Regions from separate parts of the Rhizobium sp. 768_B6_N1_8 genome, predicted to be linked through region 3. Evidence: riboswitches for the same ligand, from Rfam matches in the RefSeq annotation. Region 3 holds a riboswitch; each other region holds the start of a gene.
The links. A riboswitch is a leader RNA that binds a small molecule or an ion and turns the genes downstream of it on or off. The one in region 3 is predicted to bind cobalamin.

Region 1: it holds a riboswitch for cobalamin, as region 3 does, so the genes downstream of both, AB8B33_RS13130 (ABC transporter substrate-binding protein) here and cobU (bifunctional adenosylcobinamide kinase/adenosylcobinamide-phosphate guanylyltransferase) in region 3, are expected to answer to the same signal.
Region 2: it holds a riboswitch for cobalamin, as region 3 does, so the genes downstream of both, bluB (5,6-dimethylbenzimidazole synthase) here and cobU (bifunctional adenosylcobinamide kinase/adenosylcobinamide-phosphate guanylyltransferase) in region 3, are expected to answer to the same signal.

What each region holds. Positions count from the first base shown of each region.
Region 1 covers NZ_JBPWPV010000001.1:2,536,106-2,541,283, forward strand. The annotation lists gene AB8B33_RS13095 (NmrA family NAD(P)-binding protein) at 1-322, opposite strand, end outside; gene AB8B33_RS13100 (TetR/AcrR family transcriptional regulator) at 478-1,038, shown strand; gene AB8B33_RS13105 (ArsR/SmtB family transcription factor) at 1,092-1,406, shown strand; gene AB8B33_RS13110 (hypothetical protein) at 1,403-1,771, shown strand; gene AB8B33_RS13115 (ATP-dependent Clp protease proteolytic subunit) at 1,820-2,440, shown strand; gene AB8B33_RS13120 (hypothetical protein) at 2,471-2,929, opposite strand; gene AB8B33_RS13125 (YidB family protein) at 3,011-3,355, opposite strand; cobalamin riboswitch at 3,493-3,762, shown strand; gene AB8B33_RS13130 (ABC transporter substrate-binding protein) at 3,940-4,971, shown strand; gene AB8B33_RS13135 (FecCD family ABC transporter permease) at 4,983-5,178, shown strand, end outside.
Region 2 covers NZ_JBPWPV010000001.1:1,826,143-1,831,320, forward strand. The annotation lists gene AB8B33_RS09275 (MFS transporter) at 1-1,370, shown strand, start outside; gene bluB (5,6-dimethylbenzimidazole synthase) at 1,388-2,089, opposite strand; cobalamin riboswitch at 2,132-2,321, opposite strand; gene AB8B33_RS09285 (DHA2 family efflux MFS transporter permease subunit) at 2,464-3,888, shown strand; gene AB8B33_RS09290 (3-deoxy-7-phosphoheptulonate synthase) at 4,130-5,178, shown strand, end outside.
Region 3 covers NZ_JBPWPV010000001.1:2,682,044-2,687,221, forward strand. The annotation lists gene cobN (cobaltochelatase subunit CobN) at 1-1,440, opposite strand, end outside; gene cobW (cobalamin biosynthesis protein CobW) at 1,450-2,496, opposite strand; gene cobU (bifunctional adenosylcobinamide kinase/adenosylcobinamide-phosphate guanylyltransferase) at 2,501-3,025, opposite strand; cobalamin riboswitch at 3,378-3,772, opposite strand; gene AB8B33_RS13875 (chloride channel protein) at 3,980-5,178, shown strand, end outside.

The DNA of each region.
Region 1 (5,178 bases), 150 kb from region 3:
CCGAAATCTGCGACATGTTGACTATGAGCTCCAGTTTTGCCCGCCGTGCGGCATCGGCAAAATAGGCCGTCACATCGATGAGATCCGGGCGGATCGGATAGCAGAGATAGGCGGCATTCACGCCCGCGACCGCGCTGATGACGGCATCGTGGTCGGTGAGGTCCCCGACCACGACCTCCGCCCCCGCCTCGGCGAGTGCTTGAGAACGCGCATCTTCCCGATGCACGAGCGCACGCACCTTGTGGCCCTTTTCCAGGAGGATGCGGGTCGTATGCTTGCCGGTTTTGCCTGTGGCTCCGGTCACGAGATAGGTCTTGGACATGGTCTTCTCCAGTTGTGAAAAGGGCGCAGGATTGCGCCGGAGCGAACCACAAGGCTCGCCCGTTACAAATCGCCCGCCCTTGAAATTTAGATTACGAGTGACATCTAATTAGATGTTGGATACAATCTAAATTGTCAAGGTGCTGGAGACCGGAAATGCGAAAATCAAACGAGGAGGCGGCAAGGACGCGCCAGACCATCGTCGCCACCGCAGCCGACGAGATCAGGCGTTCGGGCGTTGCTGAAGCAAGCGTCGCCGACATCATGGCCGCTGCCGGCCTGACGCCGGGCGGCTTCTACCGCCACTTCGAAAGCAAGGATCATCTGGTCGCCGAAGCGCTGGAAAAGGCTGGAGATCAGGTCGCCGGAAGCATGCGCAAAGTGCGCGACGAGGCCAGCTTCGACGATGTCGTCAACGCCTATATCGAAGCCACCCGGGCCGGCGGCAAGGCCGTGCCCTCCTGCCCCATCTCCTCCCTCGGCAGCGAGCTCGCCCGCTCCGGCCCGGAGGCGCGAGAAGCGGCCACCAAAGTGATCGAGGACATGTTCTCCGTCTTCAGCTCCGGCCCCGCCGGTACCAAGGCCAGCCGCCGCAAGGGAATGGCCGCCTTCGCCATGCTGGTCGGCGCGCTGACGCTGGCGCGTATTGTGACCGATGAAGAGATGGCCGATGAGATTCTGGATGTAGCCCGGCAGAAGCTGCACCGGGCGGAGTGACCTGCCCATACGACACACTTGCGAATCTCATAAGTGTATGCTTATGTGTTGTCATGATGGAACACGACATTTTTCGCGCGCTCGCCGACCCGACCCGCCGCACGATCTTCGAGAAGCTGGCGAACGGCAGCATGAATGCCAGCGCGCTTCGCCAGGGCATGGATATCAGCCAGCCGGCCATGTCCCAGCATCTCGCCGTGCTGCGTTCGGCACGGCTTGTGCGCGAACAGAGGGAGGGCCGTTTCGTGAATTACGAGGTCGATCCCGAGGGGCTCACCCTCATCGCCCAATGGCTGGCGAAATATCGCGCCTACTGGCCAGCCCGCATCGATGCTCTCAAGCTCTTGCTGAAGGATATGGACCAATGAACGAGGTGAAGACCGAGATACAGACCAAGCAACAAACCGGCTTCGAACAGAGATACGAGCTGGATGCGCCGCCGGAAAAGGTCTGGCGGGCGATCAGCATTGCGGAATTCCGGGAGAAATGGCTGCCGAAGGAAGCGCTTGTCGATCCGCAATCGCTCGCGGAGACGCCGGGCAAGGAAATCCGCTACCGATTGCGCGACGATGCCCCACCCTATCTCGAAAGCACCGTCACCTTCACGATCGCCGCGAATGCATCCGGCGGAACCAGCCTGCGGATTGTCCACGAGCTGACTGATGCCACTTTCGAGCGTCTCACGAGATCGGTCGCCAACAGCAACAGCCAGACTATGATGCTCGCCGCCTGACGCGGCAGGCCTTCCCGCTTATCAATTCTGAAAGATTGGAGTTCGCCGATGCGCGAAGCGATGCAACTCGTCCCCATGGTCGTCGAACAATCCTCCCGAGGGGAGCGATCTTTCGACATCTATTCCCGCCTCTTGCGTGAGCGGATCATCTTTCTGAACGGCGAGATCAACGACGGCGTGTCCGCCCTCGTCTGCGCCCAGCTTCTGTTCCTGGAGGCAGAAAATCCCAAGAAGCCGATCAACCTCTACATCAATTCGCCGGGCGGCGTCGTGACCAGCGGTTTTGCCATGTACGACACGATGCGTTTCATCCGCGCGCCGGTGCACACGCTCTGCATGGGAACGGCCCGCTCGATGGGCTCCTTCCTGCTGATGGCCGGCCAGCCGGGAGAGCGATATGCCCTTCCGAATGCCAGCATCCTCATCCACCAGCCCCTCGGCGGCTTCCAGGGCCAGGCGTCCGATATGCTCATTCATGCCGAGGAAATCAGGAAGACGAAGCAGCTCATGACCAGCCTCTATGCCGAGCATTGCGGGCGATCCTATGAAGAGTTCGAGCAGGCGATGGATCGGGACCGCTTCATGAGGGCTGAAGAGGCCCTGGAATGGGGGCTGATCGACCGCATCCTGACGGATCGAGAGGATGTGGCAGAGGTAGGAGCGCAATAGCCATGCGCCCCGCCCTCGCCAGCCTAAACCTCAGCTACCGGCCTTCAATGCCGTATTGCAAAGGCTCCAATAGCCGCCGCCCTTCTGGATCCATTTCAGATCGTTGAGCGTGCCGGCATCCTTGTTGGCATGATAGCTGTCGACGCAGGTATGCAGCCGGCCCTTGGCAGGCGTTTCGCTGGCGTATTTCTTGTCGATCGCCTTCGGCATGGTCACGCCCTTGGGGGCCTTGACCGTCGGCTTTGCGGGCTCCTTGTCCGTCGTTGCGGCCACTGCCTTGTCATCGGCAGCATCTTCGGCGGCCGCATCCGCGCCACAGAACTTCGCCCGGAAGTCGTTCCACTTCATGTCCTTGGCCGAACCATCGGCCTTGGCCGTCTGATATTTGGCGCTGCATTCCTTCATGGTCAGCGCGGAGGCCGGAGAAACGAAGAAGGCGGCGGCAATCAACGCTCCGGCGGAAGCGGGCACAAGCAATCTCGCAATCATGGGATATCCTCGTGTTGGGGGCAGTTCACGGCATGCACGTCTTTGGGGCCCCAAATCTTTGAGACCCCAAGTCTTTGAAGCCTATGAAACGGTTCCATTGGGCGTTGCCGCATCGACGGCTTTCGGCAGATGCTCGGCAAGCAGCTTGGACACATCATCGGCATTGACGCCGAACTTGGCGGCGAGATCGCGCAGCTGATCGGACGACAAGGCCGCCTGGATCTGTTCCGCCGATACGGGAAGATTGTGGCCGGTGCCGATCCAGGATGAGACCTGCTCGCCGAGGCCCGCCGAATTGAGCTGGGAAACGATGCCCTGCAGCCCTCCGGCATTGTCGAATATTCTGGTTGCAACCGCGACGTAATCGACCTGCCTGCCGGCAAGCACATCAGAGAGAACACCGCCTAAACCGTCGAAAATACTCATGGTTGCTCCTCCACCCATCAGCGGATTCTACATTAGCATGAGGTAAAATTTCTGTCATTCCGGATTTGCGAAACGACAGCCTTCCCTCCGCAAACAATACTTCTCGCTGGCCCTGCTTGACGTTGCCCATGGTGACGTCCTAAGTCGGGGGAGACGGTTCCCCGAGGAGAACTTCGAGGGGATTAATAGGGAACACGGTGCGGACGACCCAAAAGGGACCAAGACCGTGGCTGCCCCCGCAACTGTAAGCGGATTGCCGGTTATATCCGGAATGAATGCCTCGTCGTTCATTCCAGGACATCACCGGCGAGCTGGTCACTCCAAGTGCCACTGCGCGCAAGCGCGGGAAGGCAGATGACCGGCTGACATCCGCGAGCCAGGAGACCTGCCGTCAATCGCAATCCAATCAGCCAGGCGGGGATGCCTGGACAAGGAGCAGATATGATTGACCTTATTTCCTGCCGCTTGCCGCACGCGATCCGTCCCGATTGGACCACCCGCCGCTAGCCCTCCTCCACGTTTGGCTCACGCATCTGCGCGCGCCGGCGTCTGCTGGCCCTTTTCCTTCCGATCGAGAGTTTCCAATGCGCCAGATTATTCCAGGCTTTTCCCTTGCGTTCGGGCTCGCCAGCCTTTGCCTGGCCGACCTTGCAGCACCCGCCTTCGCCGCCACCCAATATCCCCTCACCCTCAGCAATTGCGGCCAGCAAGTCACCTTCGAGAAGGCACCGGCCAAGATCGTTTCGATCGGCCAGGGCATGACCGAAGTGCTCCTCTCGCTCGGCCTTGCCGACAAGATCGCCGGCACCGCCGTCTGGGTCGGCCCGGTCCTGCCGCAATATGCCGAGGCCAACAGCAAGATCAGACGCCTGGCCGACAACGACCCGAGCTTCGAATCCGTCGTCGGTGCCGAGCCCGATCTGGTGGCTGCCGAATTCGAATGGCATGTCGGCGCCCAAGGCTCCGTCGGCAAGCGCGAGCAATTCAAAGACCTCGGCATCAACACCTATATCGCGCCGGCCGATTGCGTCGCCAAGATCAACACCGATGGCGGAGACGGCGTGCGCAAGGAGCTGTTCACGATGGACCTGATCTATCAGGAAATCGCCGAACTCTCCGAAATCTTCGACGTGAAGGACCGGGGCGATAAACTGATCGCCGACCTGAAGAAGCGCGAGGCCGCGGCCGTTGCCTCCGTTTCAGGCGCGGCAGCCAAGAACCTGCCCGTCGTCTTCTGGTTCTCCAGCAAGGAGGTGAAAGGCGATGCCTTCATCGCCGGCAAGAACAGCGCGCCGGCCTATATCCTGAAGACGCTCGGCGCAAAGAACGTCGTGACGACTGAAGAGGAATGGCCCCTCGTCGGCTGGGAAACGATTGCGCAGGCCAATCCCGCCGTCATCGTCATCGCCACCATGGACCGCCGCCGCTATGCCGCCGACGATCCCAAGGTGAAGGTGGATTTCCTGGAAAACGATCCGGTCACAAGGGAGCTCGATGCCGTCAAAAACAAGCGCTTCATCATGATGGACGCGCAGTCGATGAACCCGACGATCCGCACGATCGACGGCATCGAAATCCTGGCAAAGGGCATCGCCGCCTCCGGTCTGGCGCAGTGAGCCAGGCTGCCTTGCCACAGAGGAAATGGTGGGCGCTTGCCGCGCTCACCATCGCCGCCTTCCTCCTGCTCGGCCTGATGGTCAGCCTCGCCGTATCGATCGGCGAGATATCGATCCCGCTCGCCACCACGGCAAAGGCGGTTTCCAACCGCCTGTTCGGCACGGCATTCGAACTCAGCCGCATCCACCAGGGCATTGTCTGGGATT
Region 2 (5,178 bases), 860 kb from region 3:
ATACGATCGCCGTGACGACGGTGCTGATGGCCGCAGGCACATTAGCCGATCGCTACGGCCGCAAGCGCGTCTTCCTGATCGGCATTGCCGCCTTTGGCCTCACCTCGCTGATTGCCGGCCTTGCTCAGGATGTTTCGCTGCTAATCGTTGCTCGCTTTCTGCAGGGTATGAGCGGCGGCGTGATGCTGATCTGCCAGGTGGCCGTCCTCTCCCATCAATTCCCGGAGGGCAGAGCCCGCAGCATGGCCTTCGGCTGGTGGGGCATCATCTTCGGGATCGGCCTCGGCTTTGGCCCGATCATAGGCGTTGCGATCGTAGCAGCCGCCGGCTGGCAATGGGTCTTCCTCATCCATGCCGTGCTGGCAGCCATGACGGTGGCCCTTGCCGTAACGGGCGTTGAGGAATCGCGTGACCCCGCTGCAGGACGGCTCGATATCGCCGGCATCGCCACCCTTTCGCTGGCGGTCTTCTGCCTCGCTTTCTTCATCACCCAGGGTCCGGCTCTCGGCTTTGCCAGCCCTGCCGCGCTTGCCACTATCGGACTTTCCGCGGCAAGCCTCATCGCCTTCATCTTCGCCGAGAGGCTGAACCCGCGACCGATGTTCGATGCCTCGGTCTTCGGCATCCGCGCCTTCTCGGGCGCCATCATCGGCTCGGCTGCCATGAATATCAGCTTCTGGCCCTTCATGATCTATCTGCCGATCTGGTATGAAGCCGGTCTCGGTTATGGCAGTGTGGCCGCGGGTCTGGCGCTGCTTGCCTATACGCTGCCGACGCTCGTCGTACCGCCGCTCGCCGAACGGCTCATGCTGCGCTATCGGCCGGGCATCATCATTCCCGGCGGCCTTTTCACCATCGGGCTCGGCTTCCTGCTGATGAAATCAGGCAGTGCCGCCGCCGCGCCAAGCTGGCTGACGATGCTGCCCGGCGCGCTGCTTGCCGGCATCGGGCTTGGCTTCACCAACACTCCGGTCACCAATACGACGACAGGCGCTGTCTCCAGCGATCGCGCCGGCATGGCTTCCGGCATCGACATGAGCGCCCGGATGATCTCGCTCGCCATCAACATCGCCGTCATGGGCTTCATCCTGTTCAGCGGCGTGCTCTCCCACCTCAAGAGCACCTTGCCAACCTCGACGGATGCCGGCGACCTGCGCCTGCTCGCCGAACGGATCTCCGCCGGCAACATCGCCTCCCTGCCAGACATTCCGGCCGGGACGGCGCATGATGCGCTCGTCGCAGGCTTCGGCGGCGTCATGCTCTATGGCGCGATCGGCGTCTGGCTTCTCGCCGCCGCAAGCTTCCTCGTCTTCGCCCATTGGAAGACACCGGCCTGTGCCAGGGATTGCGGCACCCAGCCGGCAGCATGATGCACACCCGCGCCGGCTCAGACCGGCGCGGCCTCGCTTTCCACCTGCCCCCAGCCGTCATGGAAAACCAGCTCTTCCAGCGCCATCCGCTGCCGCCAGCCTTTGACCGCCAGTTCCGGCTTATCATAGAGCCGGTCGACGAAGCCGGCGCAGAGCCAGGCTACCACCTCGATATGATTGGGAATGCCGAGGATCTCCTTCAGGTCACCCTCGCGAAAAATGCTGACCCAGCCGATGCCCACCCCTTCGGCTCGTGCCGCAAGCCACAGGTTCTGGATGGCGCAGACGGTGGAATAGCTGTCCATGCGCGGATTATGTGTGCGCCCCAGCACCACGCTGCCGCTGCGGGTTGGATCGCAGGTCACGCAGATGCCGAGCGGCGCCTGGACAATGCCTTCGAGCTTCAGCGAACGGTATTGCTCCTGCCGCTCGCCGTCGAACATGCGGGTCGCTTCCTCATTCGCCTTGAGGAAGGCATCGCGTACCCGCGCCCTCACCTCGACGCTCTTCACCAGAATGAAATTCCACGGCTGCATGAAGCCGACCGAGGGCGCGTGATGCGCGGCGGTCAAAAGACGCGTCACCAGATCATCCGGCAAGGGATCGGGCAGGAACTGGCTGCGCACGTCACGCCGCGTCATGATCGCGTGATAGACGGCCTCGCGTTCGGCCGCAGAAAAGCTGGATGCCGGGCAAACGGCATCATCAATGGGTCGCATCGTCAAATCCCCAACAACGCAACCGCCCGCCGTCCGCGCGGGTTGGGTCTATCTTGCCAGGCCGGTCTTCTGACTTGGCGTCATCCGCTTGGCCGCCGCCTTCCCGGCCTTGCGGCCAGTGGCATTCTATGCGGCAAGCGTCGGCCTTACAGCGTTGGGCACGTTCCGGTCTTGCACCGGATTCCCGATTCTCCCGCTTGTGAAAGCGGGCACCTGACGGGTGATCTATGGCGCGGAAACGGCATGGCGGCAAGCTGCATGCGACATTCATTTCGTGGACAGGCTGAAAATGCTGGCCTAGAACGAGACCCGACGCCGCTGGCGCCGAATCCCCTCTCATTGCCTTCCGGTTGCCCGTGTCCCGCCTAACACCAATGATCCTTGCAGTCGCCCTGTTCATGGAACAGATGGATTCGACCGTGATCGCCACCAGCCTGCCGGCGATTGCTGCCGATATAGGCACTTCGCCGATCGCGCTGAAACTTGCGGTAACGAGCTACCTCGTGGCGCTCGCAATCTTCATTCCGATCAGCGGCTGGATGTCGGATCGCTTCGGTGCACGAAACATCTTCCGCCTAGCGATCTTCGTTTTCATGGTTGGCTCGGTCGCCTGCGCATTCTCCAATTCTATCGCCGCCTTCGTCATTTCCCGCCTCATCCAGGGTGCCGGCGGCTCGATGATGACGCCGGTCGGGCGATTGCTCCTGGTGCGCGGCACGCCACGTCACCAGTTGGTGAATGCCATGGCATGGCTGACCATTCCCGCGCTGATCGGCCCGATCATGGGGCCGCCGATCGGCGGCTTCCTGACGACCTATCTCAGCTGGCACTGGATCTTCTGGATCAATGTGCCGATAGGCATTATCGGCATCGTCCTCGTCACCCGTTTCCTGCCGGCCGTCGAGCCGCGCAGCCCGAAGCCGATGGATTTTCCGGGCTTCTTCCTGTCGGGCATCGGCTTTGCCGGTTTCGTCTTCGGGCTCTCGGTCATCAGCCTGCCCGCCGTTCCCGTCATCTACGGCTATGTCACTGTGGCCGTCGGCGTCCTCTCCGGCATTCTCTATCTCGTGCATGCCAGGCGCACCCCGCATCCGCTGCTCGATCCCAAGATGTTTCGTTACCCGATGTTCCGGGCGGCAATCCTCGGCGCCTCGAATTTCCGCATGGGGCTCGGCGCGCTGCCCTTCCTCATGCCGCTGATGCTGCAACTCGGCTTCGGCCTGACGCCGCTGCAGTCAGGCTCGATAACGTTCATCAGCGCTCTTGGCTCCATGGGCTCGAAATTTGCAGCCACCCGCACGTATAACGCCTTCGGCTTCCGCAACGTCATTGCGCTGACGACCTTCCTCGCGGCGATCTTCCTCGGCGTGAACGGCTTCTTCACTGCCGAAACGCCGATGTATGTCATCATGGGCTATCTTCTTGTCGGCGGCCTCCTGCGCTCCATGGCCTTTTCCGGGGTCAACGCCATGGCCTTCGGCGATGTGGACGAGGCCGACAGCAGTCAGGCGACCGCCATCAATGCGGTGGCGCAGCGCATCTCCATGGCCATGGGTGTTGCCGTCGCCGGCACGATCCTGGAAATCTCCTCGAGCTTCCACGGCGGCAAGCTTTTGGTCTCGGATTTTCATATCGCCTTCTTCATCGTGGCGGCGATATCAGCACTTGCCTGCATCACTTTCCTGCGCCTGCCTGCCAATGCCGGCGAGGAGCTGACGACACGCCGCCACAAGAACAGACATGCCGAGACGGCAGAACCGGAAGAGGCCCAGGGACAGGCAATAGCGGAGAGCCGCTGAAAACTTCACGGATCTGTCGTTTTTCCTCACAGATTCTACGTGACAATTCCGATCGGCATGGCTACATAAGCCGCATGTCGATTTCGTCCGTTTACGCATCGCGATTTTATTCGTACCGCTACTTCCAGCGGATGCGGGTCTGTGCGTAACCGAAACTAACGCGACGACAACCCGAACAGCCGCTAGTCAACCTGGCGGCTTTTTTGTTCCGCCACGGTATGACCAAACAGGAGAGCATACCGTGACTGACACTATTGATGATCTGCGCATCGTCGAGATCACCCCGCTGACCAAGCCTGCCGATATCCTTTCGGAAATCCCGCGTGACGCCTCCGTTACCAAGACAGTAACCAGCACGCGCGACACGATCCACAATATCCTGACCGGTCAGGACGACCGGCAGCTCGTCATCATCGGCCCCTGCTCGATCCACGATCCGGCAGCCGCCCGCGAATACGCATCCCGTCTCGTCGAGCAGCGACGACGCTTGTCTGGCGATCTCGAAATCGTCATGCGCGTCTATTTCGAAAAGCCCCGCACCACCGTCGGCTGGAAGGGCCTGATGAACGATCCGCATCTTGACGGCAGCTACCGCATCGAGGAAGGCCTGCGCCTCGCGCGGCGCCTGCTGCTCGACATCAACGCCATGGGCCTGCCGGCCGGTTGCGAATTCCTCGATACGATCACGCCGCAATATATTGCCGATCTCGTCAGCTACGGCGCCATCGGCGCGCGCACGACCGAAAGTCAGATCCACCGCCAGCTCGCCTCGGGTCTCTCCTGCCCGATTGGCTTCAAGAATGGCACGGATGGTAGCGCGCGCATCGCACTCGATGCGATCATGGCCGCCTCCCAGCCGCACCATTTCCCGGCTGTGACCAAGGACGGACAGGCAGCGATTGCCTCGACGCGCGGCAACGAGGACTGCCACATCATCCTGCGTGGCGGCAAACGGCCGAACTATGAGGCAGCTGACGTGCAGGCTGTCATCGTCGAAGCCGTCAAGCTCGGCGTCGACCCGCGCATGCTGATCGATGCCAGCCACGCGAACAGCAACAAGGATCCGATGAACCAGCCGAAGGTCGTCCATGACGTCGCCGGCCAGATTCTTGCCGGCAACCACCACATCAAGGGCATGATGATCGAGAGCAACCTCGTCGCCGGCCGCCAGGATCTCGTTCCCGGCAAGCCGCTCGTCTACGGCCAGTCCATCACCGATGGCTGCATCGGCTGGGATACGTCCGTCGAGGTGCTCGAGGATCTGGCCAAGGCCGTCCGCGACCGCCGCAA
Region 3 (5,178 bases):
GCTGACTTCATCCTGAATCTGAGCAGGAAGAGATTCCAGGAAATCCTTGTATCGACTCAGGGAAAGCTGCTCGCGCACGACCTTTCCATCGAAGCCGGAATTGGTCGGCCCCGCCATCAGGTGCCGTATCAGCGCATCACCATCGGCAGGGATATCGGCGACCGGGTAGCCGGCCTTCTCCATCGCTCGCATTACCTCGATAGTGCCTGCTGGCGTATCGAGGCCGACGCCATTGCCGAGCCGTCCGTCGCGGTTTGGATAATTCGCCATGACGAGCGCAACTCGCCTGCTCTCCAACGGCATCTGCCGCAGCCGCGCCCAGTTGGCGGCAAGCGATGCCACATAGTTCATGCGCCCTTCATCCGGCTCGCTGGAAACGATGTTGGCCTCGACAGCAACGTCGTAGCGCGCGGCTGATTTAAAGGAGACGGCGCGCGACAGCACCCTGCCATCCACCTCCGGCAGCGCGACATTCATGCCGAGATCACGCGCCGAGAGCCCTTGCGATGAGACGGCCCAGGCCTCTCGCGACGAAGCGGAGAAGATTGCCTGTAGCACGATCGCGTCGTTGGCCTCCAGCACCGTCGGCTCGCGATCGGCGCCGGGTGCGGAGACGGCAAAGCCTGTCGTGTTGATGACGACCTCGGGCTTCAGTTCGGCGAAGATGGATTCGAGGATGCCCTTGGAGACGGGATCCTTGAGGCTGTAGGCGAAGACCGGCAACGGACGCAGGCCTTGTTGCTGGAGGGCTTCGATCAAGGCTTCGACGGGCTTAGTTTCGCCGCTCTGCACGAGGGCGCGGTAGAAGGCGATGGCGACAGTAGGTGGCGTCCCCTTCCGGACTTGAACTTCGGCTTTGGCAAGCCGCCGCCACTCCTCAACTCCGACAAGCCCTCGCCCCGGCCACCAGATCCCCGCCTTCATCAGCGGCGCGGCTGGCGCCGGCTTCTCCGCCCCCGAAAGCATCGCTGATGCATAGGCAAGAAAGCCTTGCGCATTGGCGTCGCCGCCCTCGATCAGATACGCCCACAGCGCATTCAGATCATCAAGCGACACATTGGAAAACGGCGTCAGCCCCGCATCCGGCCGCGCATCGCCCGGCAGCACCGCAATCAGCGCCCCGTTACGAGCGGCAACCGCATGCAGCGCCTCCAGTGCGTAGTGAAAGTAGCTCGCCCCACCCAGCGCCCGCACGATGATCAGCTTCGCATGCCGTGCCGTGCGTTCGACGTAGGTATCGACCGACATCGGATGCTTCATGCTCATCAGGCTCGCAAGCCTGAGCGTATGCCCGCTCGCCCCGCCGGAATGAGCCGCAGCGATTGCCGCAAGCTCGGTGTCGGCGGCCGAGAGGAACAGGATATCGCCCGGCGACTGGCCGAGGTCGATGGCCTCGTCCCCGTCGCTGATCGTTCCCTGTTGAGCCAGAAGCAGGTGCATCGAAACCCCTTAGACCAGTGCCGCGATCGCCTTGCGCACCGCGTCCTGATCCATCTCATGCAGGCCGATGACGACGAGGCGCGTGGTGCGGGCTTCGCCCGGCGTCCAGGCGCGGTCGAAATACTGGTCGATGCGGGCACCCACGGCCTGCAGCTGCAGGCGCATCGGCTTGCCGGAGACATCGATGAAGCCCTTGAGACGCAGCACGTCATGCTCGGCGATAATGCCCTTCAGCTTCTCGACGAAACCTGATGTATCGGCGATAGCGCCGAGCTCGACGACGAAACTGTCGAATTCGTCGTGATCGTGCGGCGTACCGTCCTCATGCTCCAGCTCGTGATGGGACTTGCGGTTGACGATATCGTCTTCCGTGCCGATGCCGAGGCCGAGCAGCACGCTTGCCGGCACCTCGCCATTCCTGGCCTCGATCATCACAGGCTTGCGGGCGATGCGCGAGGCGACTTCGCTTTTCACACGGCCAAGGCCGTCAGCGTCGATCAGGTCGGTCTTGTTGAGCACGATCAGATCAGCGCAGGTCAGCTGATCCTCGAAGAGCTCCTCGATCGGGCTTTCATGATCGAGCGATTCATCCTCGACCCGGCGTGCATCGACAGCATCATGGTCATCGGCAAAACGCCCTGCGGCAACAGCGGCGCTGTCGACCACGGTGATGACGCCGTCAACGGTGACTTCGCTTCTGATGTCCGGCCAGTTGAAGGCGGCGACCAGCGGCTGTGGCAAGGCAAGGCCTGAAGTTTCGATGACGATATGGTCCGGGCGCTGCTCGCGCTCCAGAAGCTTGGTCATGGTCGGAATGAAATCGTCGGCGACCGTGCAGCAGATGCAGCCATTGGTGAGCTCGATAATATCGTCCTCGGTGCAATTCTCCGCCCCGCAGCCCTTCAGCACATCGCCATCGACGCCGAGATCGCCGAACTCGTTGATGATGAGCGCAATCTTCTTGCCGCCGGCATTGGTGAGCAGGTTGCGGATCATTGTCGTCTTGCCCGCACCGAGGAAGCCAGTGATGACGGTCGCGGGAATTTTCTGCTGCATGGATTTAACCCTTCATTTTCAGCGGCAGACCTGCCGCGATAAAATACACGTCGTCGGCCACAGCCGCGATCATCTGGTGCAGCCGGCCGGCATGGTCGCGAAAATCCCGCGCCATGCGGTTCTCAGGCACGATGCCGAGGCCGACTTCATTGGAAACGATGACGAGCCGCGCCTTTGCCTGCGGTAGAAAGGCGGCAAGGGCGGCGGACTGGGCGGCGATATCGCGCCCCTCCATCATCAGATTGGTGAGCCACAGCGTCAGGCAATCAACGAGAACAGCCCTGCCCTCGCCGTCGATTGCCGCAAGGCGCTCGGTAAGGTCGAGCGGTTCCTCATGCGTGGTCCAGGAGGGGCCGCGGTCGGCCTTGTGCTGGTCGATACGCGCCTGCATTTCGTCATCCCAGGCGCGGCCTGTGGCGATGTAGTGGTGGTCGAGGCCGCTTGTGGTGACGAGGTTTTCGGCGAAGCGGGATTTGCCGGAGCGGGCGCCGCCAAGGATGAAGGTGGCGTTGAGAAGGCTCTTGGTCATGCCACGGCCGCCCTTGGAGCGAAGGCGCGGCTCCACCCACTTCCCTCATCCCTGTGCTTGTCACAGGGATCCAGCGTGCCCAAGTCCTTGGGCACGAGAGACTCACTCAACGACGGCGTAGATTCACTCACTGCGCGGACGCGCCGTGGCTGGATTCCTGTGACAAGCACAGGAATGAGGGAGGAGAGGAAAGTGCGCGCCGGGTAACGTCCACCAACAGGCGCCAGACGCATCCCATCAGGAGGTACCGAACCGACACCTTTCACATGCACCACCAGAGGCAGCGCTGAATCAAATCCTTCAGCCAAGACAACCTCCGTGCTGGCAGCGGGCAAACGGCCCAGTATGGGCATTATGCCCGGCACGGATGGCAGGTCTCCTGGCTCGCAGTTAGCGGCCGCGACAGGGGCAGACCGTTTCCGGTCGCCCCTGATCGTGCCAGCGGATCCGCCTCGCCTTCCCGGCTGCTTCTCGTGAAAAGGCGGACGATTCGTAGAAATAGAGGCGTCCTGCCCCGGCTGATCACGATGCATTCCAGTGGCTTTTCCGGCACTTATACCGCCTTGCCCGCCTGCAGAATGCGAGGCTGTCAGCGCAACGGCTAAAATACCGGACGGAAGACCCTGACTGCTCTACAGTCGCGGGGTCGGCTGTGATGAAGGCGCCCGGCTTGGGTCCGCCCCGTCACATTCCCTTTTCATCCGGAAGGCGTAAGGCCGATCCGGAACCATCCATTATGTCAATTCATGGTTAGGCTTCCGCCCCGGGCATGTCAATCGGCGCACTGGGTGCACACAGAGATCATCTCGACTTACACTACCGATATTATCGTCTTTAATCAAAGGTTTACGTCACAAAAACTTTACGGCGCAGTCGGTATTTTGCCGCAATTGCCGCTCATGCGGATGCCGGCTCCGCCCTTGACCCCCACTCCTGCCGCCTAGTTTCCCCATGATGCTCTCCCGAATGGATATTCGCCGCCTCGGCCCTCTCGGCACCGTCTTTGATCCGGGACGCCTGCGCGCGCTTATCCGCCACAGCGAAATGGGCATGGTCTTTGCCGGCGCGCTCGTCGGTATCGCCTCGGGGCTTGCGGTCACCGCCATGAGCTATGTCTCGGAAGAGATGCACAGGCTGATCTTCGGCATAGACGGCACGACGAGGCTCAGCGCCTCGCAGATCGACAGCAAGTTCCTGCTGATGACGGCCCCGGTTGCCGGCGGCATGCTGCTCGGCCTGTTGATCTTCATTCTCGCCAGATGGCGCAAGAAGCCGATGGTCGACCCGATCGAGGCCAATGCCTTGCATGGCGGCCGCCTGTCGCTGACGGACAGCATCCTCGTCGCCATCCAGAACCTCGTTTCCAACGGCTTCGGCGCGTCCGTCGGTCTGGAGGCCGGCTATACGCAGCTTGCAGCCGGCATCGCTTCGAAATTCGGCCTGAAGCTGCAGCTGCGCCGCTCCGACATGCGCGTCCTCGTCGGCTGCGGCGCGGCCGGCGCCATCGCCGCCGCCTTCAATGCACCGCTGACGGGCGCCTTCTATGCCTTCGAGCTGATCATCGGCACCTACACCATCGTCTCGCTGACGCCCGTCGTCGTCGCGGCCCTCGTCGCTACACTGGTCGCCCGGCTGCTATCCGGCAGCGATTTCATCATCGATGTCGGCAGCTTCGGCGCTGTCCAGCCCGCCGATTACGTGCCGGCGATCGCCCTTGGCGCCTTCTGCGCCGGCATCGGCATCCTCATCATGCAGGGCGTCTCCTTCGTCGAGGAACTGGCGCGCAAAAGCTCCATCGCGCTACCCTTCCGCCCGGCGCTCGGCGGCCTGGTCGTCGGCCTGCTGGCGCTGGCCTCGCCGCAGGTCCTCGCCGCCGGTCACGGCGCGCTGCATCTCAACCTCTCCCATGAGATCACCATTCCCGCGCTGATCGGCCTCTTCCTTCTGAAGTCGGTGGCATCGGCCATTTCGATCGGTTCCGGTTTCAGGGGCGGCCTGTTCTTCGCCTCGCTCTTCATGGGTGCCCTGCTCGGCAAGCTATTCGCCTATTCCGCCCCCTATTTCGCCGATGCGACACTGACACCCGTGATCTATGCCGTGGTCGGCATGAGCTCGCTCGCCGTCGCCGTCATCGGCGGGCCGCTGACCATGAC